One region of the Chryseobacterium sp. Marseille-Q3244 genome, then DNA from elsewhere that is predicted to be linked to it. Evidence: riboswitches for the same ligand, from Rfam matches in the RefSeq annotation. Region 1 holds a riboswitch; each other region holds the start of a gene.
The links. A riboswitch is a leader RNA that binds a small molecule or an ion and turns the genes downstream of it on or off. The one in region 1 is predicted to bind cobalamin.

Region 2: another riboswitch for cobalamin. It lies ahead of metE (5-methyltetrahydropteroyltriglutamate--homocysteine S-methyltransferase); the one in region 1 lies ahead of NBX25_RS16440 (acyl-CoA thioesterase).
Region 3: another riboswitch for cobalamin. It lies ahead of NBX25_RS11520 (TonB-dependent receptor plug domain-containing protein); the one in region 1 lies ahead of NBX25_RS16440 (acyl-CoA thioesterase).

The regions. Positions count from the first base shown of each region.
Region 1 covers NZ_CALNWX010000009.1:73,728-81,668, reverse strand. The annotation lists gene NBX25_RS16465 (PspC domain-containing protein) at 1-960, opposite strand, end outside; gene NBX25_RS16460 (PadR family transcriptional regulator) at 972-1,301, opposite strand; gene NBX25_RS16455 (acyltransferase family protein) at 1,706-2,716, shown strand; gene NBX25_RS16450 (XAC2610-related protein) at 2,924-3,622, shown strand; gene NBX25_RS16445 (HD domain-containing protein) at 3,624-4,214, shown strand; gene NBX25_RS16440 (acyl-CoA thioesterase) at 4,262-4,645, opposite strand; cobalamin riboswitch at 4,762-4,942, opposite strand; gene NBX25_RS16435 (hypothetical protein) at 4,977-5,774, opposite strand; gene NBX25_RS16430 (hypothetical protein) at 5,852-6,739, opposite strand; gene NBX25_RS16425 (hypothetical protein) at 6,773-7,435, opposite strand; gene NBX25_RS16420 (endonuclease MutS2) at 7,571-7,941, opposite strand, start outside.
Region 2 covers NZ_CALNWX010000007.1:120,100-128,040, forward strand. The annotation lists gene msrB (peptide-methionine (R)-S-oxide reductase MsrB) at 1-207, opposite strand, end outside; gene NBX25_RS14105 (RNA polymerase sigma factor) at 297-866, shown strand; gene NBX25_RS14110 (anti-sigma factor) at 868-1,689, shown strand; gene NBX25_RS14115 (Crp/Fnr family transcriptional regulator) at 1,747-2,325, shown strand; gene NBX25_RS14120 (GNAT family N-acetyltransferase) at 2,385-2,807, shown strand; gene metE (5-methyltetrahydropteroyltriglutamate--homocysteine S-methyltransferase) at 2,888-5,191, opposite strand; cobalamin riboswitch at 5,366-5,551, opposite strand; gene NBX25_RS14130 (Lrp/AsnC family transcriptional regulator) at 5,741-6,202, shown strand; gene NBX25_RS14135 (TonB-dependent receptor) at 6,320-6,637, opposite strand; gene NBX25_RS14140 (TonB-dependent receptor domain-containing protein) at 6,609-7,941, opposite strand, start outside.
Region 3 covers NZ_CALNWX010000005.1:284,049-291,989, reverse strand. The annotation lists gene NBX25_RS11535 (TonB-dependent receptor plug domain-containing protein) at 1-538, shown strand, start outside; gene NBX25_RS11530 (MbnP family protein) at 584-1,450, shown strand; gene NBX25_RS11525 (cytochrome-c peroxidase) at 1,467-2,489, shown strand; cobalamin riboswitch at 2,624-2,810, shown strand; gene NBX25_RS11520 (TonB-dependent receptor plug domain-containing protein) at 2,924-4,975, shown strand; gene NBX25_RS11515 (YncE family protein) at 4,972-6,108, shown strand; gene NBX25_RS11510 (cell surface protein) at 6,123-7,316, shown strand; gene NBX25_RS11505 (DUF5074 domain-containing protein) at 7,344-7,941, shown strand, end outside.

The DNA of each region.
Region 1 (7,941 bases):
CACTACCCATCCAAGATTTCTCAGTTTTGTTTTTGGAGAGAATATTTTAATACTTAGTAAGCTGAAAAGAATGGCAGGAATTAAACTTCCTATAATCATGATAGCTGCCAGTACTTTATCCAGACCGTTATCATCCATATAGAATCTGATCTGATTGGCTCCAGGGAAATCTGTATCCATCCCGAAAAGGGCAAATAGTACAAATACTCCAATAATACTTCCTACAGCTACCAATACAGAGAATGCACCAATTATATATTTGAATATATTCCATATTCCACTTCCTGCATTGTCAATGTAAGGTTTGTTTTCGTTGTAGATTTCTCCGACCCTCTGAGTAGATTCATTGGCAAATTGTACCAATTTATTAGACTCATTCTTAAGATTGTCGAAGTTCATAGGCTTTCCCTGCATCTTCAGGAAATCTGAAGCGGTTTGTGCTTTTGGAAGTACTAACCAAAGGATTAAATAAAGAAGTAAGATCACTAAAGCACTTCCTGCGGCAGGAATCATTACTAAGAAAACAACTACCCAGATAACTCTCATGGCAGTAATGTCCATTCCTACATAATGAGCTAAACCTGCGCAAACCCCTGCGATTTTCTGTTTTTCAGGATCACGGAACAATTGTTTTTTGTCTGTATAAGGATTTCCTGTGTTTGTATTTTTAGTTGTATTTTTTTCAGAAAAATAAGCTTCTTCCTGCTCTTCGATCTTTTCAGGTGTTCCGATCTGTGCGATTACTTTTTCTACATCCGTATCGTTGATCACTTCACGTTTTCCCAGAGAATCTCTGAAGATCTCCACCATTCTTATTTCTATGTCATGCATTACCTCATCTGCTTCCGAAGCATCCAGTGAGCTTCTCAGAGCGTTCAGGTAATCGCTGAGCTTTATATATGCGTGTTCTTCTATTGTAAAAGAAAAACCTGCGAGTCCTATTGAGAGTGTCTTGTTCATAGCTTTGTTTTTTAATGTTGTTGTGTAATTTGGTTTACTGAAGCGGTAAGCTCATTCCACGTGTTTTGAAGTTCATCCAGGAAAAGTTTTCCTTTTTCTGTGATCTGATAATATTTTCTGGGTGGTCCTCCAGTAGATTCTTCCCATCTGTAAGAGAGAAACTCTCCATTTTTAAGTCTTGTGAGAAGAGGGTAGAGGGTACCTTCCACAACATCCAGTTTTCCTTTTTTCAGTTCGTCAATAAGATCAGAAACATACATTTCGCGATTATTGATGAGACTTAGAATACAGAATTCCAGAATTCCTTTTCGCATTTGCGCTTTGGTATTTTCAGTATTCATCTTTGATAAGTTTTGTTAATTAAGGTTATATTTTAGAAAAATGCTCCTAGCTAGTTGAGCCTATTCTAATTTTACATTACAAAGATATGTAAATAAAATGGTATTATGCAATACAAAGTAGTGAAATTTTAAAAATAAAATAATTAATATATTGATAATCAGTTAAATAATTTTATACGTAATTTTTATTTGAATAGATTTTGATTGATTTTTTTAAAAAAAATCAAATTTTTAGATAAAAAATATGGGAATATTAACTAATCAATATTAAAGTATTAGGTAATTAACACAATAAACTTTCAATATATGTTAAATGCTTACGAATCAGGTTTATAACATTAACTTAAAGGTGTGTAATTGTTTAAAATATATTTCAAATGGTATTTATTTGTTAAATTAGTTCCATGAAAAATAATTTTAATTGGCTTCGATTACTTTTCTCAACATTAGTGATTTTTTCCCATTCATTTGACCTAACCGGAAATTCAGATTTCCTTTTTGATTTGACAAAGACAACTTCATTAGGAGCAATTGCAGTAGCATTTTTCTTTGTTTTAAGTGGTTACCTAATTTTTCAAAGTGTTGAAAATTCTAAGAGCCTTTTCGATTATTTTTGGAAAAGATCACTAAGACTTTTCCCTGCATTATTAGTTATGCTTTGTTTTTCAATGGGGGTAATGGTTTTACTAAATTATAAAGTGGTTTTTCAAAAAGATTTTTGGTATTATTTACCAAATAATTTAAGTCTGTATAACGTTCAATACAATGTCCCGGGTATGTTTGTAAACAACCCTTATCCCAACGCTACAAATAGCAGTCTTTGGTCATTGGCCTACGAGTTTAGCATGTACATAGTTATAAGTTTTTTGTTTTTTATTAAATCGTCAATAACTAAAAGAAACTTGTTAATACTTGGTTTTCTAATAAGTGTATGTCTTACAGCGTTTAACCCTAATTACCTAAGCTCTTTTTTCAATACAATTAATCTGGAATCTATTCTGTTTTACAAGCTTTCTGCATTGTTCTTTGGCGGGGCATTAATGAATTTTGTAAAATTCAGATTCAATTGGCTTCTGTTTGTCATACTATTAGTTTCCTTAGCCATTAGCTTTTATTTTGGTGTATTTCATATAACCTCATCCTTTATATTCCCGTTATTAATTATTCCTTTAGGTGAAGATTATTTTCAATCATTTCAACTTCCAAAAAAGTTAGGAGATATATCATATGGCGTCTATATTTATGCCTTTTTTATCCAACAAGTTTTTATGAGCTTTTTGAATTTGTCTCCTATTTTATTGTTTACTTTATCAACAATTGTAACTTACATCTTATCTTATTTTTCATGGCATTTTGTAGAGAAAAAGATGAAACGATTTAAAACCATTTATAGTCCGCAATTACAGTCCCAGTAAGATATATTTTAAGGGCTATCTTTTATAATAACATAAAACCACCATTAATTCTGAAAGTATTTACTTTCCTATACCTGTATATTAAATATTTCCAAAACAACTCATTGATCATAATTCGTTCTTTATGAGTTTTGAAATCGGAACTATGATTCGTATTTTTGTTTGAAAGTTTTTTATAAAACATTTGAATCCAATATTACTATGAACATGAATATTTTGAATTATTACAGGAGTATATCCGCTTTTATGCTATTAGGTCCTTTATGTTTTGGACAATATCAATTTGAAGTTAAAGAGGCATCCAAAAATTATAATGCTATCATTCATATAGACAATTGTTTCGATGACCAATGTATGGATAAAGGAACTGTTGAGGTATTTGATAATAAAAACAGTAAAGTGCAGAGCTTTACATCAGATAATCTGGTTTTAAAACTTGGAAAAGGACAGAGACTGGAGCGTGGAAAAGTAATAGCCCTAACAAATGAACAAAGCCCTGTGATTTTTGGTGACTTTAATTTTGACGGAACCGAAGATCTGGCGATAAGAAATGGAAATATGGGGAATTACAGTTCAGCATCTTATGATGTATATGTATTCAATAGTACCAGAATGTCGTTTGTAAAAAGTAAAGAACTTACAGAGTTGGGATCAGATAATTTTGATTTTTTTGAAACAGATCCGGTTCGTAAACGCCTTATTGCCTTTGGAAAATCCGGATGTTGTAATTTTTTTACTACAGAATATGAAGTCATTCCAAATAAAGGACTCGATAAAGTGCTTGAAAAAGAAGAAGACGAAAGCGAAGATGGCTATGTGAAAGTTATCATCAAAGAAAAAAAGAATAATAAGTGGACTACCAGAACCAAGGTATATCCATCAGATCAATATAATAGAGGAAAGTAAAATGAAAATCCAGAAAGAAATCGATTTTATCCTGGCTGTTGATGCCCTGAAAAATGTACAGAGAAGAAATTACAATGCAGATGATTCCAGAAGAGAGAATACAGCAGAACACTCCTGGCAGATCATTATTCTGGCCCAAATCCTTTATCCCTATGCTAAAAACCGTATGGATATTGATTTGTTGAGAGTGATAAGAATGCTTTCCATTCATGACCTTGTCGAAATTGAAGCGGGTGATACTTTTCTTTTCGACGAAGCTGCTATGGTTGGAAAGTTTGAAAGAGAAAAGATGTCTGCACAGAAAATTTTCGGAATTCTGGATGAGCCTTTACGGTCGGAATTCTTTAATCTATGGCTTGAGTTTGAGGAAGAGGCAACTCCGGATGCCATTTTTGCCTGTTCTATTGACAGGATTATGCCTTTTATTCTGAATTCCTATACTTCAGGAAAAAGCTGGACAGAGGCTGGGGTTACCGAAAAGCAGATCAGAAATATGCTTGAAAATGCCATTACCAGAGCTTCGGATGAAATGGGAGAGGCCTTTGAACTGTTACTGAGGAAAGGTCTGGAAACGGAAAAAGTTTTAAAATAAATAGTATGAAAAGTTTCGGGCGGCCAAAGGCCGCCCGAAACTTTTATTTATAAGATCTGGATTGGTTTCTTGAATTCATCAATTGCTACAAAAGTAAAGTCTCCCACAATTGCTTTTTCTCTTTCGTAAGAGTACATTTGTTCTGTGTAGATCTCAACACTTACTTTCATACTGGTTTTTCCAACATATGAAACTTTTCCGATCAGTTCTACAATTGTTCCTGCAGGAATTGGTTTTTTAAAATCGATTTTGTCACTGCTTACTGTTACCACTCTTTTTCTTGCGAAACGGGTCGCAGCAATAAAGGCTACTTCATCCATAAGCTGCATGGCTGTACCTCCGAAAAGAGTATCGTAATGATTGGTTGTGTTAGGGAAAACCGCTTTAAAGATTCTGGTTTCTGCAGCTTCAATTCTTTCTTCTGTAGTCATATTTCATTATTAATTAAGGCGAAATGAAATCGTATCAAAACAACAGAATAATGACAGGAACGTTGGAGGCCCCTGAAAGAATCCATCAGATCAATAAAACTTCAAATCGCGAAAGTTTCTTGTTTAAGAAATCGGCAGGTCTCCTGACTTGTAACATCTTTTATCTCCTTCCCATGCCTCGCACAGTGGATCTTTTGATAAAGATTTCAGTTACTTACAGTTGCGCGACAGTCCGTGATTTTCACACGGTTCCCTTTTAATCTGCGGTTATGCAGAACCAGTTTCTATGATGAATAAGCGTAAAACTTTTTCGGCTGCAAAATTAATGAATTTATTCCGGATTATGATAAATAATCTGGCTGATTACTCTTCCCTTCTTGATAGTCCATAGGGTTGTATATCTGTTTTCGCCGGAACCATTGATCATGTAAAGGAAAATGTTGTCATTGTCCAGAGAAGTTACTCCAATATTGTTGAAATCCATGGTAGGCTGGAACATATTTTTGATGGCTTCTCTCACGAAAACAGAACCTCTTCCAGGTTGTTGAAGTCTGATTGATTTAATCTCCGTCATTCCTTCAGGAAGATCATTTCCAATTCCCCATGGTTTTACTTTATCAATGGTAAGAAGCTTTCCTTCGGCATCTTTTTCCTTTTTACGGTAACTGGCATTAGATGGATATATGTCAATCACCACTTTACTTCTCTGGGCAGTAGGAATTTTAGGGTCAGAATTATCTGTAAAGATCAGTGATTTTCCGTTTTTAGATTTAGAAGGTGTATAGGCGGGAAGCTGATCAACAAAGGCAATACGCTCTTTGTTCACCATTCCTTCTTTGTCAAGGGTTTCATAGCGTACAAAAGGTTTGTCATCGTCCTGCTTTTCAGGATATTTGATCCAGATCCATTCCGTTTCTCCGGGAGCAGGCTTTACATAAACAAAAACATCCCCTTTGCGCATGCGGATCTTATCTACAATTTTCCTGTAATTATCCTTATGCACACGAACATTGGCATAGCCTTCTTCAGCTTTTACAACACCAAAAGGAACTTTATTCTGTCCTTTGACGAAGGCTAAAGAAAAAAAACTGAAAGCAGACAGGTACAATGTCTTGTTTACTGAAATCATCTTAACAAATTTTAGATCCCCAAATATATAAATTAAATGTTTTTTGGATGGGTAAAATAAAAAGGTATTTATTGAAATTACCAATACCCTCTAAATAATTTATAAAATTCTTCATCAGGAATATGGTACTTATCATTCTCCAGTACCCATTCCAGGGATTCTTTGCTAAGGTTTAGTCTGTCATAGGCTTTAGTTTTCAAATATTTTTGTTGTTCATTAGTGATACTGTATATTATTTGCCCTGTTTTATCATCTACCAATATTGTTATCTCTTTCGTCGTTCTGTCTTCTGGATGTGGATTGAGAAAGATGTACCAATAGGAATGAATATCATTAAAAGCTCTAGTGATACCTATATTAGGAAAGCCGTATGAATCTCCTATAGCCAGAAGGTCATAAAAACTCATTCTGAAATGAGAGTCATGGTCTATTTTCTTTTGTAATGTACCATCTTCAGAATAGGCATACCATATCCCTACCGGATAGCCGGAAGCTTTTACTCCATATCCAAAATGTCTTATGGTATGAATTAAGCCATTTTTATAGAAGTCAATTTGGGTCTGAATTGCGTTAGAGAATTGCTGGGTATAACCTGAATTTTCAGTTGTTCTTGTATACTTTTGTGTATCTCTTTTACCTGTCATAATAGAGCTGATTATTCCGTCCTTGAATTCATAAGAGGTTAATGGAATAAGGCTGTCAGCTTTGTCTTTCAATTCTACACTATGTGTATTGGTGTCTTGATTATAGGTTGCGGTGTAAAATATCCCATTGACAGGCTGCTTTTGTTTGGCATAGGAAACCAGGGTCTCATAAGTAGGTGTAATTAGGTTTTCCTTTGAAATATCATCAATTTTTATCGTACTGAATTTTTGTGCAGGATTTGGTGTTTTCTGCTGGGCATTCACAAAAGACGAAATACTGAAAATCCCAATTAAAAATACTGAGCGATAGATCTTGTACATGTTAGAATAATGGTTTTATCTACAAATCTTGTGTTAAGATTCTGACCTCTGATTTGACGAGTCATAAATAGCCTTCGGATCATTTTTAAGATAATAGGAAAAGACCCCGAAGAAAAGAAGCACGAGCAGGAACAACGCTCCACATACATAAAAGGCAGTCCCAAAACCATAGCTGATGGTGACGCCGCCGCCTAATCCCATTCCAACTTTATTATTTCCAAGACCTTCCATCTTGGATTGGAATGTTAAATAGAAAGTTAATAAAGAGATAAGACCCAACAGGGAAATGGCAATATGATAGATATATTTTTTCTTAATACTTTTTATCAGATGAATGACAATTCCTGCAATGGCAGCTAAAAAAGCAAGAATGATAAACGGACTTGGGGGAATATTCTCTTTGTTATTTTTATCATTGGAAGCATTAAGTGGTGAATACTCGCTGTTAGCATTTGACGATGAGTCATCAGAATCATTTCCAAAAGCGGACCCAAAGGGAGCGTTTTTTTTCAAATTCTCCTTCATACGATCATTCATTGCTTGCTTGGAAACACCTGTTACCAAATCTGTTCCCTTAATAGACATTAAGGTGGTATCACCACACTTTATCAGGAAAAAAGGAAAGAAAAAACATAGAATAATGACGGTGTAACTTGGTATTGGAATAAGGTCTGATAATACTTTTAATGGCTTCATAATTATTGTTTTTTGTTAAAAATAAGAAATTCTCATGAGAATATACAAAAGAAAAGAGAGCATCCTCAGACACTCTCTTCCATTATTGTATTCAGTTAATTTTCAAACTCTCAAATTGATCCATTTTCAAATGGATTAAATTCTCTCTAGTTCATCTGCATCAATTGTCGTTTTGAAAGTTCCGTAATTGACAATCACTTTATTTCTGGAGATTTTCTCAATCGTTCCTACGCTGGTACTTCCGGTAATTCGGACACGCTGCCCTATTTTCATCCATATTTCGCGGTCACTCTTGCGTTTTTCTTCCAGTTTTTCGTTGGTTTCAGCAATTTTTTCAATTACTTCTTCCTTTTTAAGCTGTTGGGTGATCTTTCTCTTAACCACCTGAAGACGTTTGGATTCATCCTTATCAGCACCAATCTTTCTGAATTTTTCCTGTTCGAGCAATTTCACAAAGTCCTTCACCACATCTTTTCTGGATTTTCCTTTTGTATAGCTGTCAATGA
Region 2 (7,941 bases), on a different contig from region 1:
AGTTTCAGTGGCTCCTTCTCTGGCAACCTGATAGAGTTCAGGTTTTAAAATCTTTTTCCATTCCGAATTACTAATCTTCAGTGGAGATTCAGCAGTATGGGAGTAATAAGGATTTTTAGTTTTAAAAAGATCTGTTTGTGCTTTATATTCTCCGGTGGCTATTGCTATACAAGAGAGTAATAGTAGTTTTGATATTAGATTTTTCATAATAGTTATTTTAAATTTTTCTCTTAATATCATATACGGGATAAAAGAATATTCAGATTTTGTTGAGAATATGTTTTATTTTATTACATTTGGATAGAAAAATAAAAGTTATTAAAACAACCTGCTCAGAAGAGGAACTTATCGTTTTACTGAAAGAAAAAAACGAAAACGGTTTTCATTATCTGTATGACCACTATTCCGGTGCGTTGTATGGTGTTGTTCTTCGTATTGTTCAGTCTAAAGAATATACGGAAGAAATCCTCCAGGATGTTTTTGTTAAAATTTGGAATTCTATTCATCAATATGATGCTTCCAAAGGAAGATTTTATACCTGGATGATTAATATTGCCCGCAATACAGCGATCGATTATCTAAAATCGAAAGGGTTCCAAAACGAACTTAAAAACCAATCACTTCCGGATTTCGTATATAACACTACAGAACTTTCAACGACCAATAATTCATCCGATTATATTGGATTTAACAATGTACTTGAAGGGCTGGAAGTGGACAAGCAGGAACTTATTAATCTTGCTTATTATCAGGGATATACCCAAAATGAAATATCCGAAAAACTGAAGATACCGCTGGGAACGGTAAAAACTAAAATGCGTAATACGCTGATGAAATTAAAAGATTTGCTAAAAGATTATCAATAAATTGAACACTAAGGAATACATATCATCCGGAATTATAGAATCTTATATTCTAGGTCATGCTTCTCCCGAGGAAGCAGGCATTTTGGAGTGTGTGATGAAAAACAATGCTGAAGTGAAAGCCGCTTATGAAGAAGCGCAAAAAACTTTGGAAGATCTGGCTACTGCCCAGGCTGTAACACCTCCAAGTGATCTGAAATCTAAAATTTGGAATACCATTCAGCAGAAACAATCTGCTGAAGAAGAAACCTTTTCTATTCCTGTAAATACTCCTGTCTCAAAAGATCAGGAAGAAATTAAAATTGAAGGAGAAGCCAAGAAGAATATTAATTGGAAAGCCTATGCTGTTGCGGCATCTGTTTTATTCCTTGTAAGTATTGCAGGCAATCTATTTTGGATGAACAGCCAGTCGGCTACGAAGCAAGAAATGACAAAATTGGCAGCAGAAAAGCAATCTCAGGATGCTGCTATGAAAAAGATGGATCAGAAACTGAATATGTTCTCTAATCCGGATATGCAAATGGTAATGTTAAAAGGCGTAGAAAAGCATCAGGATGCCAAAGCCATGGTTTTCTGGGATAAAAAGACAAAAGAAGTTTACCTGAATGCTGAAAATCTTCCTAAAGCCCCAATCGGGATGCAGTACCAGCTTTGGGCTATTGAAGACGGAAAACCTGTAAATGCAGGAATGTATGCCGAAAATAAAGATAGCCAGATTGCATTGGCTACCATTTCAAAAGCACAGGCTTTTGCCATCACACTTGAAAAAGAAGGCGGAAGTAGTGTTCCTACTATGGAAAATATGTATGTAATGGGAGGAGTATAAGGATTCCTATTCAATATTCATCTCCTATCTGGTTAAAAGCTTTTTATCATTTAAGGAATGCTTTTAGAAAAATTATTCAAAGAGTTCAATGTTGATCTCAATACATTTAATACAGCTGAATCTGAGCTTTTTGACCAGTTTTTTGAACGAATATGGGTTAAAAAGAACACATTTCTTATTCAGGAAGGTGAATTAGAGAAATACAGTTATTTTATTTTCAATGGTATAGCACGTTGCTGGACCTTAAATCATAAAGGTGAGGAACAAACCTTCTGGTTTTGTAAGGAAGGCTCCTTTTCTTTGTCTAATATTTCATTTACCCTCCAGGAAAAGTCAACTTTTAATGTGCAGACCATTACAGATTGTGAAATATATAGGATTAATCAGGAACAGGCTATCAAGCTATATGAAGCGATTCCTGGTTTGAAAGCAGTCTTTGAAAATCTGACAGCCAGATTGTTGAATAAGCTTTTGAATAGAAATATCGCCCTGATAAAATACACTCCCGAACAGTATTATTTACAGATGATGGAAGAATTTGGAAATACTTTCAATTGTATTCCATTAAAGGATATTGCTTCCTATTTGGGGATTACTCCACAAGCATTAAGCAGAATACGGAAACGGATTTTTTAACCCAGGTTCAGTGGTTGAGAGGTAAAAAATACGATTTTTGCTACTCAAAATTTACGACTATGATAAGAGAAATACATGAAATAGATTATCCTCTGCTCATGAAAATCTGGGAAAGTTCTGTACTCAATACCCATGATTTTCTGAAAGAGGAAGATTTTAATTATTATAAAAAAGAGATTCCCGGTTATTTTGAACATGTTACTTTATTAGGGTTTGAAGAAAATGGAACTTTAGTTGGATTTATGGGAATTGCTGAAGGAAATCTTGAAATGCTGTTTATTCATAACGATTATCGTGGTAAAGGGATTGGTAAAAAACTGATTCAGTATGGAATCAATCATCTAAACGTAAATAAAGTAGATGTGAATGAACAAAATGCTCAGGCCGTGGGCTTCTATCAATATATCGGATTCCGTGTTCTTGATAGATCAGCATTAGATAATCAGGGTAAAGAATATCCTATTTTACATATGGGATTATAATTTGGTAAAAGAAATTTATATGATAACCAAAAAGCATCCAAATCGGATGCTTTTTTGATTTTCTATGAGGTTGAAAATAGTTAAGATGCATATTCTACAGACGCTTCTTTAGCAGCAGCAACCATAGCAATTAAAGCTTTTTCTGTTTCTTCCCAATGTCTGGTTTTCAATCCACAGTCAGGATTTACCCAAAGCTGATGAGCAGGAATTACATCCTGTGCTTTTTTCAGCAGTTCAATCATTTCTTGCTTCGAAGGAACTCTCGGAGAATGAATGTCATAAACTCCGGGACCGATTTCATTAGGATATTTGAAATCTGCAAAAGCATGTAGAAGCTCCATTTGAGATCTTGAACATTCTATCGTAATCACATCCGCATCCATATCTGCAATATTCTTAATGATATCATTAAATTCCGAATAACACATATGAGTATGAATCTGGGTAGCGTCTTCTACTCCACTTGCTGATATTTTAAATGCCTCTACAGCCCATTTCAGGTAATTTTGCCATTCTGTTTTCCTCAATGGAAGGCCTTCACGGATAGCTGGTTCATCAATCTGAATAATTCTGATGCCTGCCTTTTCCAGATCCTGAACTTCATCACGAATGGCAAGAGCAATCTGTTTACAAGTTTCAGAACGGGGCTGATCATCGCGTACAAATGACCATTGTAATATGGTTACAGGACCTGTTAACATTCCTTTTACCCATTGATTGGTTTGAGACTGAGCATATTGAGACCAGTATACGGTCATAGGTTCAGGTCTGGATACATCTCCGAAGATGATCGGAGGTTTTACGCAACGGCTTCCATAGCTTTGTACCCAGCCGTTTTTAGTAAAGGTAAATCCTTTCAGTTGCTCTCCGAAATATTCCACCATATCATTACGTTCATATTCTCCATGTACAAGAACGTCTATTCCGATACTTTCCTGCCAACGGATGGTTCTTTGGGTTTCTTCTTTTAATAAAGCATCATATTGTTCTGCAGTCAGTTCTCCTTTTTTGAATTTTGCCCTCCAGGTTCTTACTTCTGCTGTCTGTGGAAATGATCCGATGGTTGTAGTGGGAAATAAAGGAAGCTGCAATGCTTTTTGTTGCTCTTCTTTACGGATATGGAAAGAATTTTTTCTTTGTGAATCTTTCTCAGTCACGGCATTCGCTCTGAGTTTTACATTTTCATTATGGATCAATGAAGATGTTTTTCTATCTGAAACCGCTTTTTTATTTTCTTCAAAATCCTGAAGAATATTCTCATCAGAAGTTTCTGAAGCTAATTCTTTCAGGGTAACCACTTCTTTTACTTTTTGTTTTGCGAAAGCGAGCCAGTTTTTGATTTCAGCATTAAGGCTGGTTTCAAAGTCTAAATCACATGGTGAATGAAGCAGGGAGCATGACGGAGCGATTAAAACTCTTTCAGCTCCCAGTGTTTCGATTGCTTTTTTAATAAAGGATAGAGAGTTTTCGTAATCATTTTTCCATATGTTTCTTCCGTCTACGATTCCAAGAGACAGACTCAGGTGTTCAGGAATAGAATGAAGAACATCTTCGAGTTGTTCAGGATTTCTTACCAGATCAATATGCAGAACATTTACAGGAAGTGATGTGGCAAGAGCTAAATTATTCTTTAATCCTTCAAAATAAGTGGTTACAATGAATGTAAGCTTTGGAAACTGTCTTCTAAGTTCAGCATACACAAAAGTATAGACTTCTTTTGCTTTTTCATTGATATCTAATGCTAAAAAGGGTTCATCAAACTGAATCCACTGAGCGCCCTGGCTTTGTAGTTTTGAGATAATCTCAACATAGACCGGAAGAAGATTGTGGGCAAGATCCAGTTTATCAAATCCTTCTTCCTTCTCTTTTCCTAAAAGCAGATAAGAAACGAGACCGATAATCACAGGTTTTGCATTGATCCCCGCCTGTTTGGCGCCTGCAAATTCATTGAAAATCTTATCTGAAGTAAGTTTGAATTGCTGGTTTTTATGAAATTCAGGAACGATGTAGTGATAATTGGTATCAAACCATTTGGTCATTTCCATGGCTGTGATATCTAATTCATCTTTCTGGTATCCTCTTGCCATGGCAAAATAAAGATCCAATTCAGAATTGTTTTTTTTCAGGGCTACTTCATGATAGCGCGTTGGAATAGCGCCTACTACCAGACTCATATCCAGAACCTGATCGTAATAAGAAAAATCATTACATGGAATAAGATCAATTCCGGCTTCTTTCTGAAGGTTCCAGTTTTGACTGCAGATGTTTCTTCCTACGGTAAGAAGTTCTTCCAAAACAATTTTACCTGACCAATATTGTTCGCAGGCTTTTTTAAGTTCTCTTTTGCTACCAATACGCGGATAGCCCAGAATGTGAGTTTGCATTTTTACAAATTTTAAATTAAACTTATTTTAAATGCTCTTTTCATGCTTCGTAATACTTGCTAGGATAGAAAAATTTGAAATCAATGATACAAGTGCATGGTACTACTTCATCCGGAGATAAAATGTACTGCAATATATCATCTGTATGACTCAAAAGCTTCAGACCGCGAAAGCATTGTCAATTCAGTAAAGGCAGGTCTCCTGACTTGTAACGGTTTCTGTCATCCTTCCTGCTTTTGGCAGTGGATATCCAAGGACAGAAACCTTTGGTGTGTTACTTACAGTTGCGCGACAGTTCGTGATTTTCACACGATTCCCTATTAATTTACCTTAAGTAAAACCTTTCCTGTTTGATGAAGATTGTAAAGAACTGATCTTTTATCAATATCAAGCCTGATAAAAGATTTTAATTTTGTGTAAAATTATTAAAACAGAATATAATAGCAATTAAAAGTAATTTATTCGGTTAAATAAACTTTTTAAATGGTATTATATAGAATATAATTCTGTAAATTTGGATGATTTTAAACTCTAAAAGAATAATATTCTGTGGAACAACTCGATGATAAGGATTTAAAACTCTTGAAACTGCTTCAGAACAACGCAAAGCTGACAGTTAAAGAGCTGGCAAAGGAAGTTAATCTATCTCCATCTCCTGTTTTTGAGCGGGTAAGAAGGCTTGAGCAGGAAGGTTTCGTGAAAAGATATGCGGCGGTTCTGGATGCTGAAAAGCTTAATCGCGGATTTACGGTGTTTTGCCAGATCAAATTAAAAATTCATGATCGGTCCGTGGGTTATGATTTTGTAAAAGAAATTCTGGAAATTCAGGAAGTGGCAGAATGTTACAATATTTCCGGAGATTTTGATTTCTTATTAAAGGTTCAGGTTCGGGATATGAAACATTATCAGGATTTTGTATTCAATAAGCTAGGCTCTGTAGATTCTATAGGGAGTACCCATAGCACATTTGTAATGGCTGAAGTAAAGAATAATCAAGGGATAACTTTATAAAAAGGTATCCGTTAAAAATTTTAGATATTGAATTTCATGCTGTTGCAAGAATCAAAATTGGGGCATACACAGTAAATAATAGTCATGTTTTACAAGTGTTCTGCCCCAAAATATAGATTATATTGTTATTTTTATTCCGGCTGAGATATTAATGCCTGGTAGGGGACTTAGGAACTTTAGTTGTGAGTTTTGAAGCCTTGCTTCAGAATTCAACAGATTGTTTCCCACGATATAATATTCCAAATTTCCTATTCCTAAGCTATCGTCTTTATAGGAAACGCGGACATTAAGCAATGAAAATGCAGGCATTGGAAGTTCAGGATTAATATTCTTTCCTAAGTATTTTTGTTTTAAATAATGGTCAAAACCAATATTGATGCTGAAATTCTGTATATTACCTTCAAGATTAAATCCAAAACGGCATATAATCACCATCGCTCCATTTTCTTATTGAGCTGTCTGCAACACTGATGTTTCTTACCAGATCATAATAAGCTCCTATTTCCCATTTTCCTATTTTGTTAAGATCAACTTTGTAAGCAGCTTCTGCTTCAACTCCGTTGATTTCAGTATCATCAGAACGCCATTCTTTAACCAGGAAAACTTCCCGGGAAATTCCGGTGTGAGCGAGATAAATATAATTTTTATAGGAAGTATGGTACCAGTTAGCAGATACACGAAGATTTTTCAGATTGATTCCGGCTCCCAGTTCTACAGTTTTTGCTATTTCTTTATCTAGTCTGTCATCACCGTTTTCTTCCGTCAGGATCGCGAAATGATTATTCCCTGCGTAAAGTTCGTTCACTTCCGGGGCTCTTTCGGAGTGATTATACTGGGCTTTTAAATAAGCTTTTTTAAAGATATTCCACTGTGCTGAAGTATGAAGCTGGTGAAGCGTAAAATCCCTGTCGCTGAGTTTTCCTCCTGAAAGACCACGGCTTCTTACGTATTTTTTATCTGCATCTGCTCTGCGCTGAACATGATCATTCCTATAGCCTAGATCCAGTTGAACACTGTTGAAATCAAGATGCTGCATCGTAAATATTCCGATTTCGCGGCTTATCGTATTGGGTAGGTATCTCTGTTTCCCATCTCCTGTCATATCTCTATATTGAATGTCAAGACCTGTGGTTCCACTGAGGAATTTCAGTTTCTGTTGTACAATTTCCAAACGCCCATTATGCTGATTCACTTCAAACTGATTGGCCCGCTGGCGATCAATAAGTTCAGCGTTTTTTGAAAATACTCCCATATAATTTAATTTGATACTGGAAATTGGGAAACCTGTAAATTGATAACCGGACTCAAACATTGCTTTATGAGATAAGCTCCTGATATTGATAGGTCGGTACTCTATTTTGGGTTGAGGCTTTCCGTGAGTGTGCTGCGGCATTTTGGGAAGAGTATAGCCAGGAACACCAAAATATGAAAAAGAGTTTTGATAAGCTCCACCTGCATAGAATGATTTTCCTATATAACTTGTTCCAACATAAAAAGAATTGCTTTCCGAATGGCTGTTGGGGATTTCTCCATCTTTTGTTTGAACGTAATCTCTGATATTATTAACTTCATCTTTATAGCGGTCTTTTACAGGATCCTGACCGGAAACATACAGTTGATTCTTTGGGTTGGGATAATGTTTACCATCTGAAGGATTGTAATAGGTAGGACTGAATGTGTATAGGTCTCCTTCTGAAAGTTCGTATTCTATCATATGATCTATAGCAAACTGACTGATA
Region 3 (7,941 bases), on a different contig from region 1:
TGAAGCTAAGGTAAATTACTTCTATATTCAGAATTACATCATTGGGAAAATTTTAAGTCTGGGAAGCCCTATGAATTATCAATCGGTAGGAGTGAAGGCCTATACTTCCCTGGATCATGCAACACTTTTTAATGTGTCTCTGAATACAAGCTATAGCATTATCCCTGATCTACATTGGAAAGGAACACTGACGTATGCAAGAGGAAGAGATGATAAAGGAAAAAACTTACCTTTCATCCGCCCTTTGAGCTATCTGACCTCTTTACATTATACCCATCGTAATTTTGGAATTCAGACTTCTGTACATGGAGATTGTATCCAGCTTAATTACAGCCCGGAATATGGAGAAGATCAAACACCAGCTTACGCTGTCTGGAATTTTTCCATGGATTATACTTTCAAAATTAAAAAACTTAAAACGGTTTTTCAGGTAGGAGCCGAAAACCTGCTGAACAAATATTACAGCACCTATGCAGATTGGGGAAATATCCCAAGAATGGGGCGTAACATCTTCACATCTTTAAAATTCAATTTTTAAGGATCATAAAAACTTTAATTAAAACAACAACTTAAAATTTTTAAAATGCAAAGCTTAAAACAATATCTACTATTATCAGCTTTTTCATTAGGAGTCATTTCATGTCAGAATAGTGATGATAACCCTGTTGCCAATAATGTAACACTTGAATTCAATAATACCTTTAAAAACAGAACCATTGTTCTTGGTGATGCTACTTCCGTAACAGCTACTACCAATACTTCAGCAGAAGGACAGGTTCATCATTTTTCAGAATTGAAGTATGTGATAAGCAATATTCGTCTGGTAAAAGCAGATGGCAATGAAATTCCTTATAAAGTTAACGATCTGGATCAGGGAGCTACGGTAATTGACCAGTCAAAACCGGAAACCCTTCGTTATTTACTGAGTAATATACCCGCGGGAGAATATAAAAGGATCAAATTCGGATTAGGAGTAAAAAGAGAATTGAATGTACTGGATCAGGTGAAATTTCCAAAGTTCTATGCAACAGCAGGAGCCAATGATACCCAAATGATGTGGGAATGGGGAGCAGGGTATCGGTTCACCAAAATTGAAGGCTTTTATGGAACAGATAATAAACAGATGTCCATTCATACCGGAAGCACTATAAAAGGATCAGAAGGCAATTTTACCCAGGGAGTAGATGCTTACAGAGAAGTTACTTTAAATCTTCCCAACAATGCCATTGTGGACAACAAAGCTCCTAAAATTACTATTCAAGCTGATTTTGATAAGCTGTTGACAGGAAAAATTAATACGATTCTATTAGTTACAGGAACAGGATCAGATGGTAATGCAACCCCGAATATTCATACCGCTAATCAAATGATAAAATTTGTTGATAACCTGGGAGGAAACGGTTCGAGTGATATTTCTGGAATGTTTTCAGTGAGTGGTGTTGAAAACTAGGCTGTTCTCTGTAGTAATGAAAAAATCATTATGCATTTTAGCCATTATCATTCTGTTAATCTCTTGTAATAATGATTATTATGAGCCTATTGCTTATGATAATCCACAAATTCCATTCAATATTCCACCTGGATTCCCAGAACTAAATGGTTCGACCAATTCTAATAAGCCTACTCAATATGGAGTAGAGCTGGGTGAAAAATTATTTCATGAGAAAAGGTTCAGTGCAGATAATACAATTTCCTGTTCGAGTTGTCATATTCAGGGGAATGCCTTTGCAGACAATAATGCCCAGGGAGTAGGGATTAAGAATAGAGTAGGACTACGAAATGTTCCTGCCATTCAGAATATGCTGTTTATGAAATTTTACAATTGGGATGGTAATATTCTTGAATTGGAAAAGCAACCGCTGGTTCCTATTATAACCCATGAAGAGATGGGGTCTTCTATTCTGGAAGTGATAGGAAAGATAAAAGATGATCTGGCATATAAAGATTTATTCCGAAAAACATTTGGCGACGAAACTATTACTGCAGAAAGAATTTATAAAAGTATAGCACAGTATGAATATACCTTGATTTCTGCCAATAGTAAGTATGATAAGGTAAAACGGAAAGAAGATAATTTTACAGAAAATGAAGCGCAAGGGTACCAAACTTTTCAGGAGAAATGTGCAAGTTGCCATAGTACAGAGCTTTTTACCGATCAGAGCTTTAGAAATATCGGGTTTCCTGTAAATCCGGATACCAATGAAGCTGGACGTGGAAGAGTGACCGGTATTCCGACAGATTATATGAGTTTCCGGGTTCCTTCTTTACGAAATGTAGAGTATACTGCGCCTTATGGAAGTTTTGGACAGTTCCCGACTTTGAGAGCAGTGCTTGATTATTTTGATAAAGGAGTTTTGGGTGCTGATAATCTTGATCCTGCCTTTAAAAATAATGGAAACAGAATTCCTCTCACAGAACAGGAGAAAATCAATCTTATCTTATTTATGAAAACATTGAGCGATTGTGAATTTGTGAACAATACTCATTAAGTAGAATAGAGAGATTCAACATGGATTAATTGTTTAAATTGAGTATAAATCCCGTTAAAACCTAACGGGATTTTTCATGTTTATGCATTGATAATCATTTTATTCTGCATGCCATCGTATCTGGAGAGAATTTTATATCTTTGGCGGAATTTGGTGAGCCATAATAAGCTCTTAAAAGGGAATCCGGTGAAAATCCGGAACAGACCCGCTGCTGTAAGCTCCACACCAAAGTTTTTGAAAAATAGATCCACTGTTTTTAGGAATGGGAAGGATTTCAAAAACGGAGTAAGTCAGAAGACCTGCCAGAAATAATAAACGTTTGACGCTTTCGTGGAATAAAGCTTAGGACAACAATGATTCTGTGCAGTGACAGCTGTGCTTTGTCGTTGCTTTTCTTATATCCATTAGCGTCATCATGACCCATGAATGAGCTAATGATAGCAAAACTAACTACATTTCAATTCCATAAAATTGTTTTCACGGCATTCGTGTTAACTTCACAATTCCTGTTTTCTCAGACTCATAAAAAAGACAGTATTAAAGGAGAAGCTATAAAGACTGTCAATATTTACAAAAAGAATTTTAAAGAAATCATTCCTGCTCAGGTCTTACAAGGCGAAGAGCTTGAACGGCTCAACAGTCATTCTGTTGCTGATGCACTGAGATATTTTGCCGGAGTTCAGATTAAAGATTATGGCGGAATGGGTGGTTTGAAGACGGTCAATATCCGAAGTATGGGAAGTCAGCATGTAGGTGTTTTCTATGATGGAATCCAATTAGGTAATGCTCAGAACGGATTGGTAGACTTAGGAAGATATTCTTTGGATGATCTTGAAGAAATCTCATTGTACAACGGTCAGAAAAGTGAAATTTTCCAGCCTGCCAAAGATTTCGGGTCATCGGGATCTATTTATTTACAACCCAAAACACCAACATTCACCGGCGGTAAGAAAACCAATCTTCTGATCAGGGCAAAAAGTGCTTCCATTGATTTATTTAATCCTTCATTCCGTTTAGAACAAAAGATTTCCAAAAGAATTTCAGCAAGTTTTAGTGCAGAGTTTCTCCAGAGTGATGGAATTTATAAATATCGTTACGCTAAAAAATTTCCTGATGGACAACAGGCTTACGATACAATTGCTAAAAGACAGGATTCTGATATTCATGCAAAACGTTTTGAAACATCTATCAATGGAACTTTAAATAACGGAAGCTGGAATGTACGCGGGTATGGTTATATTTCAAACAGAGGTATTCCTGCTCCTATTGTTAATGGACGTTTTGGTGCCAGAGGAGCAAGAATGAGTGACGAAAACTACTTTGTACAGGCTAATTTCAGGAAAAAAATATTCCCAAAATTTGAAACGCAACTTAAAGCAAAATTTGCTTATGATTATACTTATTTTGCTGATACAGTCCGTTCCGAATATATCAAATATGCAGAGAATACCTATATACAGAAGGAAGCTTATCTTTCTTCCTCCAATTTATATTCAATCAATTCCAATTGGGATGTTAATCTAAGTGGGGATTTTCAGTATAACACTCTGAATGCAGATCTTCGGAATTTTTCTTACCCTACACGTTATACATCGATGGTTGCATTGGCCACAACCTATCAGTGGAACAGATTCAAATTTATGGGGAGTCTTCTTGGAACTTTTACATTTGAAGAGGTAAGAAAGAATAAAAGACCTGATGACAGGAGCGAATGGACCCCTGCGCTGTTTATAAGCTATCAACCTGTTAAAATTCCGGAGCTTACTTTCAGAGCTTTTTACAAAAAAGTATTCAGACTTCCTACTTTCAATGATTTGTACTATACCCGTCTTGGAAATACGTATTTGAAACCAGAGTTTACCCATCAGTATAATGTAGGTTTTACCTACCAGAAAAAAATTACCAATTCTTTTTTAAAGGCTTTTTATGTTAAAGCAGATGGGTATTATAATAGAGTAGAAGATAAAATTGTTGCAGTTCCCACTCAGGATATGTTCCGTTGGATGATGATGAATCTTGGAGTGGTTGAAATCATAGGAACAGATGTTAATCTACAGGCAGAAATGATGCTTGGAAGCTTGAAACTCCGTCCACAGCTTACTTATACCTATCAGCGTGCAAGGGATATTAGTAATCCAGGAAATGATATTGAACCCAGAGATACTTTTTATGGAAATCAGATCCCTTATACACCATGGCATAGCGGTTCTTTGAGCATGATGGCCGATTATAAAAGCTGGAGTTTCAATTACAGTATGATCTATGTAGGTGAGCGATATGATGGTCAACAGGATAATATTCAGTATAACTATGTTCAACCTTGGTATACTCATGATTTATCTGTTCAGAAAAAAATTAATATGGTGGGGCATCAGTTTAAGGTAGGTCTTGAAATGAATAATATTTTCAATCAATATTATGATGTAGTTCTTAATTATCCAATGCCAGGAAGAAATTTTAAACTCATTTTAAATTTTACTTTATGAGAAAACTAAATTTTTGTGTGCTACTTTTTGTATTGGTTTTTCTTGTTTCCTGCCGTACTGATGATATTATTGTTCGCCAGGAAGTGGTAGAGGGAATATCTCAGCCAGAAAACACAGCTATAAAAGGATTTTATATTTTGAATGAAGGAAATATGGGAAGTAATAAATGTACCCTGGACTTCTTCGATTATACAAAAGGAAACTACTACCGAAATATCTACGCAGAAATTAATCCAAACGTTGTTAAAGAGCTAGGAGATGTGGGAAATGATATTAAGATCTATGGAAGTAAACTTTATATTATTGTAAATGCTTCCAATAAAATAGAGGTTTTAGATGCTAGAACAGCTAAGCGTATCAAGTCAATTCCGTTGCAAAATTGCAGATATCTGACTTTTAAAGGAGATAAGGCCTACGCAAGCAGTTATGCCGGGCCCATAGATATTAATCCCAATGCTCCGAAAGGAAAAGTTGTGGAGATTGATACCACCTCTCTTTCCATACAGCGTCAGGCGACAGTAGGATATCAGCCTGAAGAAATGGAAATTATAGGAAATCAGCTGTTTGTTGCTAATTCAGGAGGGTATATGGATCCAAACTATGATAGAACCGTATCAGTAATAGACCTTACTACATTCGAAGAGATAAAGAAACTAGATGTTGCAATCAACCTCCATCGTCTTAAAAAAGATAATTATGGAGATCTATATGTCAGTTCACGTGGAAATTATTATGAAGTACCATCAAGTTTATATCTATTAGATGCTACTACAGGATTAGTGAAAAAGAATTTTCACATTGCTGTAAGTGAAATGACGATTGTTAATGATAAGCTATATTATTATGGTAACGAATTTAATTATAATACCCATACTTCCCAAAAAACATTTGGAATTATTGATGTGAAAACAGAGCAGATCATTTCCAATAAAATTTTTGATCAGGAATATGTAAACGCAATTAAAACGCCTTACGGTATTACTGTAAACCCTATTACAGAAGATATTTACATTACAGATGCACGAAACTATGTATCAATGGGATTCGTGTATTGCTTTGATAAAAACGGACACTTTAAATGGAAAACTGAAGGTGGAAATATTCCTGCCCATTTTGCTTTTTTATATAAATAATAAAACTGAGTAACATGAATAAACATATTGTAAATTATTTGAAAAAAGGAGTATTATCACTGGCTGTTATAGGTTTAGCTGCTTGTAAACATGATGATGAAGAGAATACAGCCTTTAATGGTTTGGTTGATTCCTATACCATAGAACGTTTTGAAGTATTAAATATTCCAGTCAATATTTCTGGAAATATTACTTGGAGTATCAATGATGTTGTTATTTCACAAAGTTCGGAGCTTGAATTTATCAGTCCTACTGTTGGTACTTATCCATTGACTCTTACCATAAAAAATAACGGAAAAGTAAATACATATCATTCAAAAATAATAGTAGAAAAAGAAACAGCAACCTATACCGGATATATTTCAAAAGTTTTAGAGTATCGTCCTGCTGTAGGACAATTTGTACATGACATACCTGAATATCTATCAGGAAATACGGCTAATGATATGCTTGAGAAGGCAAAAAAATCTCTGATTGGTCCTAATTCGTCTGAAATAACTCTTGGCGGATTTGGAGGTTATGTTGTTTTTGGCTTTGATCATACCATCCCAAATCTGGAAGGAAGAGACTTTAAAATACTTGGGAATGCATTTTTTGGAAATGCTGCTATTGACCCTCGTTCAGGCTCATGTGAACCCGGAATTATTATGGTTGCTTATGATAGGAATAAAAACGGAAAACCAGATGATAACGAATGGTATGAAATTGCCGGAAGCGAATATTTTAAAAATACAACTGTTAAAGATTACAGTATTACCTATTTCAAACCTGATGAAAATAAAACTCCTGTTCCTGGGAATCTAGGCTGGGATATTGATGTAGAATATATCAAATGGAAGGATAACCTGGGGAATACCGGGTTTAAGACAAAAAACATGTTCCATTTGCAAAGCTATTATCCTCTGTGGATTTCGGATGGTTCTTATACTTTTACCGGAACCAAACTTAAAGATAATTATTACGACCAAAGTGGAAACGGATCTTATTGGGTAGGAAAATCATATGAGTATGGATATGCAGATAATGCTCCAAATAAAGACGAGGCCTCTAATATAGATATTTCCTGGGCAGTTGACAGAAATGGCAAATACGTAAAACTCCCAGGTATTGATTTTGTGAAAGTCTATACAGGAATCAATCAGGAGGCAGGCAGAATTGGAGAGGTTTCAACAGAAGTTTCCGGTGCTTATGATTTACATTTTAATTAAAATTCAATCAACTATAAATTAATAAAAATGAAAAAGTTTTATCTTTTTACCTTGCTTTTTCTGTTCGCATTTTTCACAAATGCACAGGTAAAAGTACAGGGAGTTCTTAGGAATGATATTCCGGGAAAGTCAGCAAATCAACTGAAAGTGGCAGCTGCCCCATCAATCAGCTTTTCTGATATCAAGTATTGGGTAGGTACAGGCACAAACGAGGCAGCCTTTGTTGTACAATGGAATGATAGTAAAAATCCGGATGCTTTAGTTTGGGGATTCCGATGGAACGGAACCGCTACAGGAGCAGATATGATTAAAGCAATTGCTAAAGCAGATCAGAGATTCTTTACATTGCTTTATCAGGGCACACCTCAAGGAATGGCAGTGGGAGGATTTGGTTTTGATCTTGATGGGCAGAATCTTGCGGCTTTGTATTATAACGGAAATACATCCACACCGCTTCTTCCGGTAAATGGAATCGTAAACACTACAGCTTATAACTTTGATGCTTATAATGCAGTAGATGCTAATGACCACTGGCAGTCCGGATGGATGACTAACGGTTACTGGTCTTATTGGATTAAAGATCCTGCAAATGCTAATTTTGGATACTCAAGCGTAGGTTCTACTT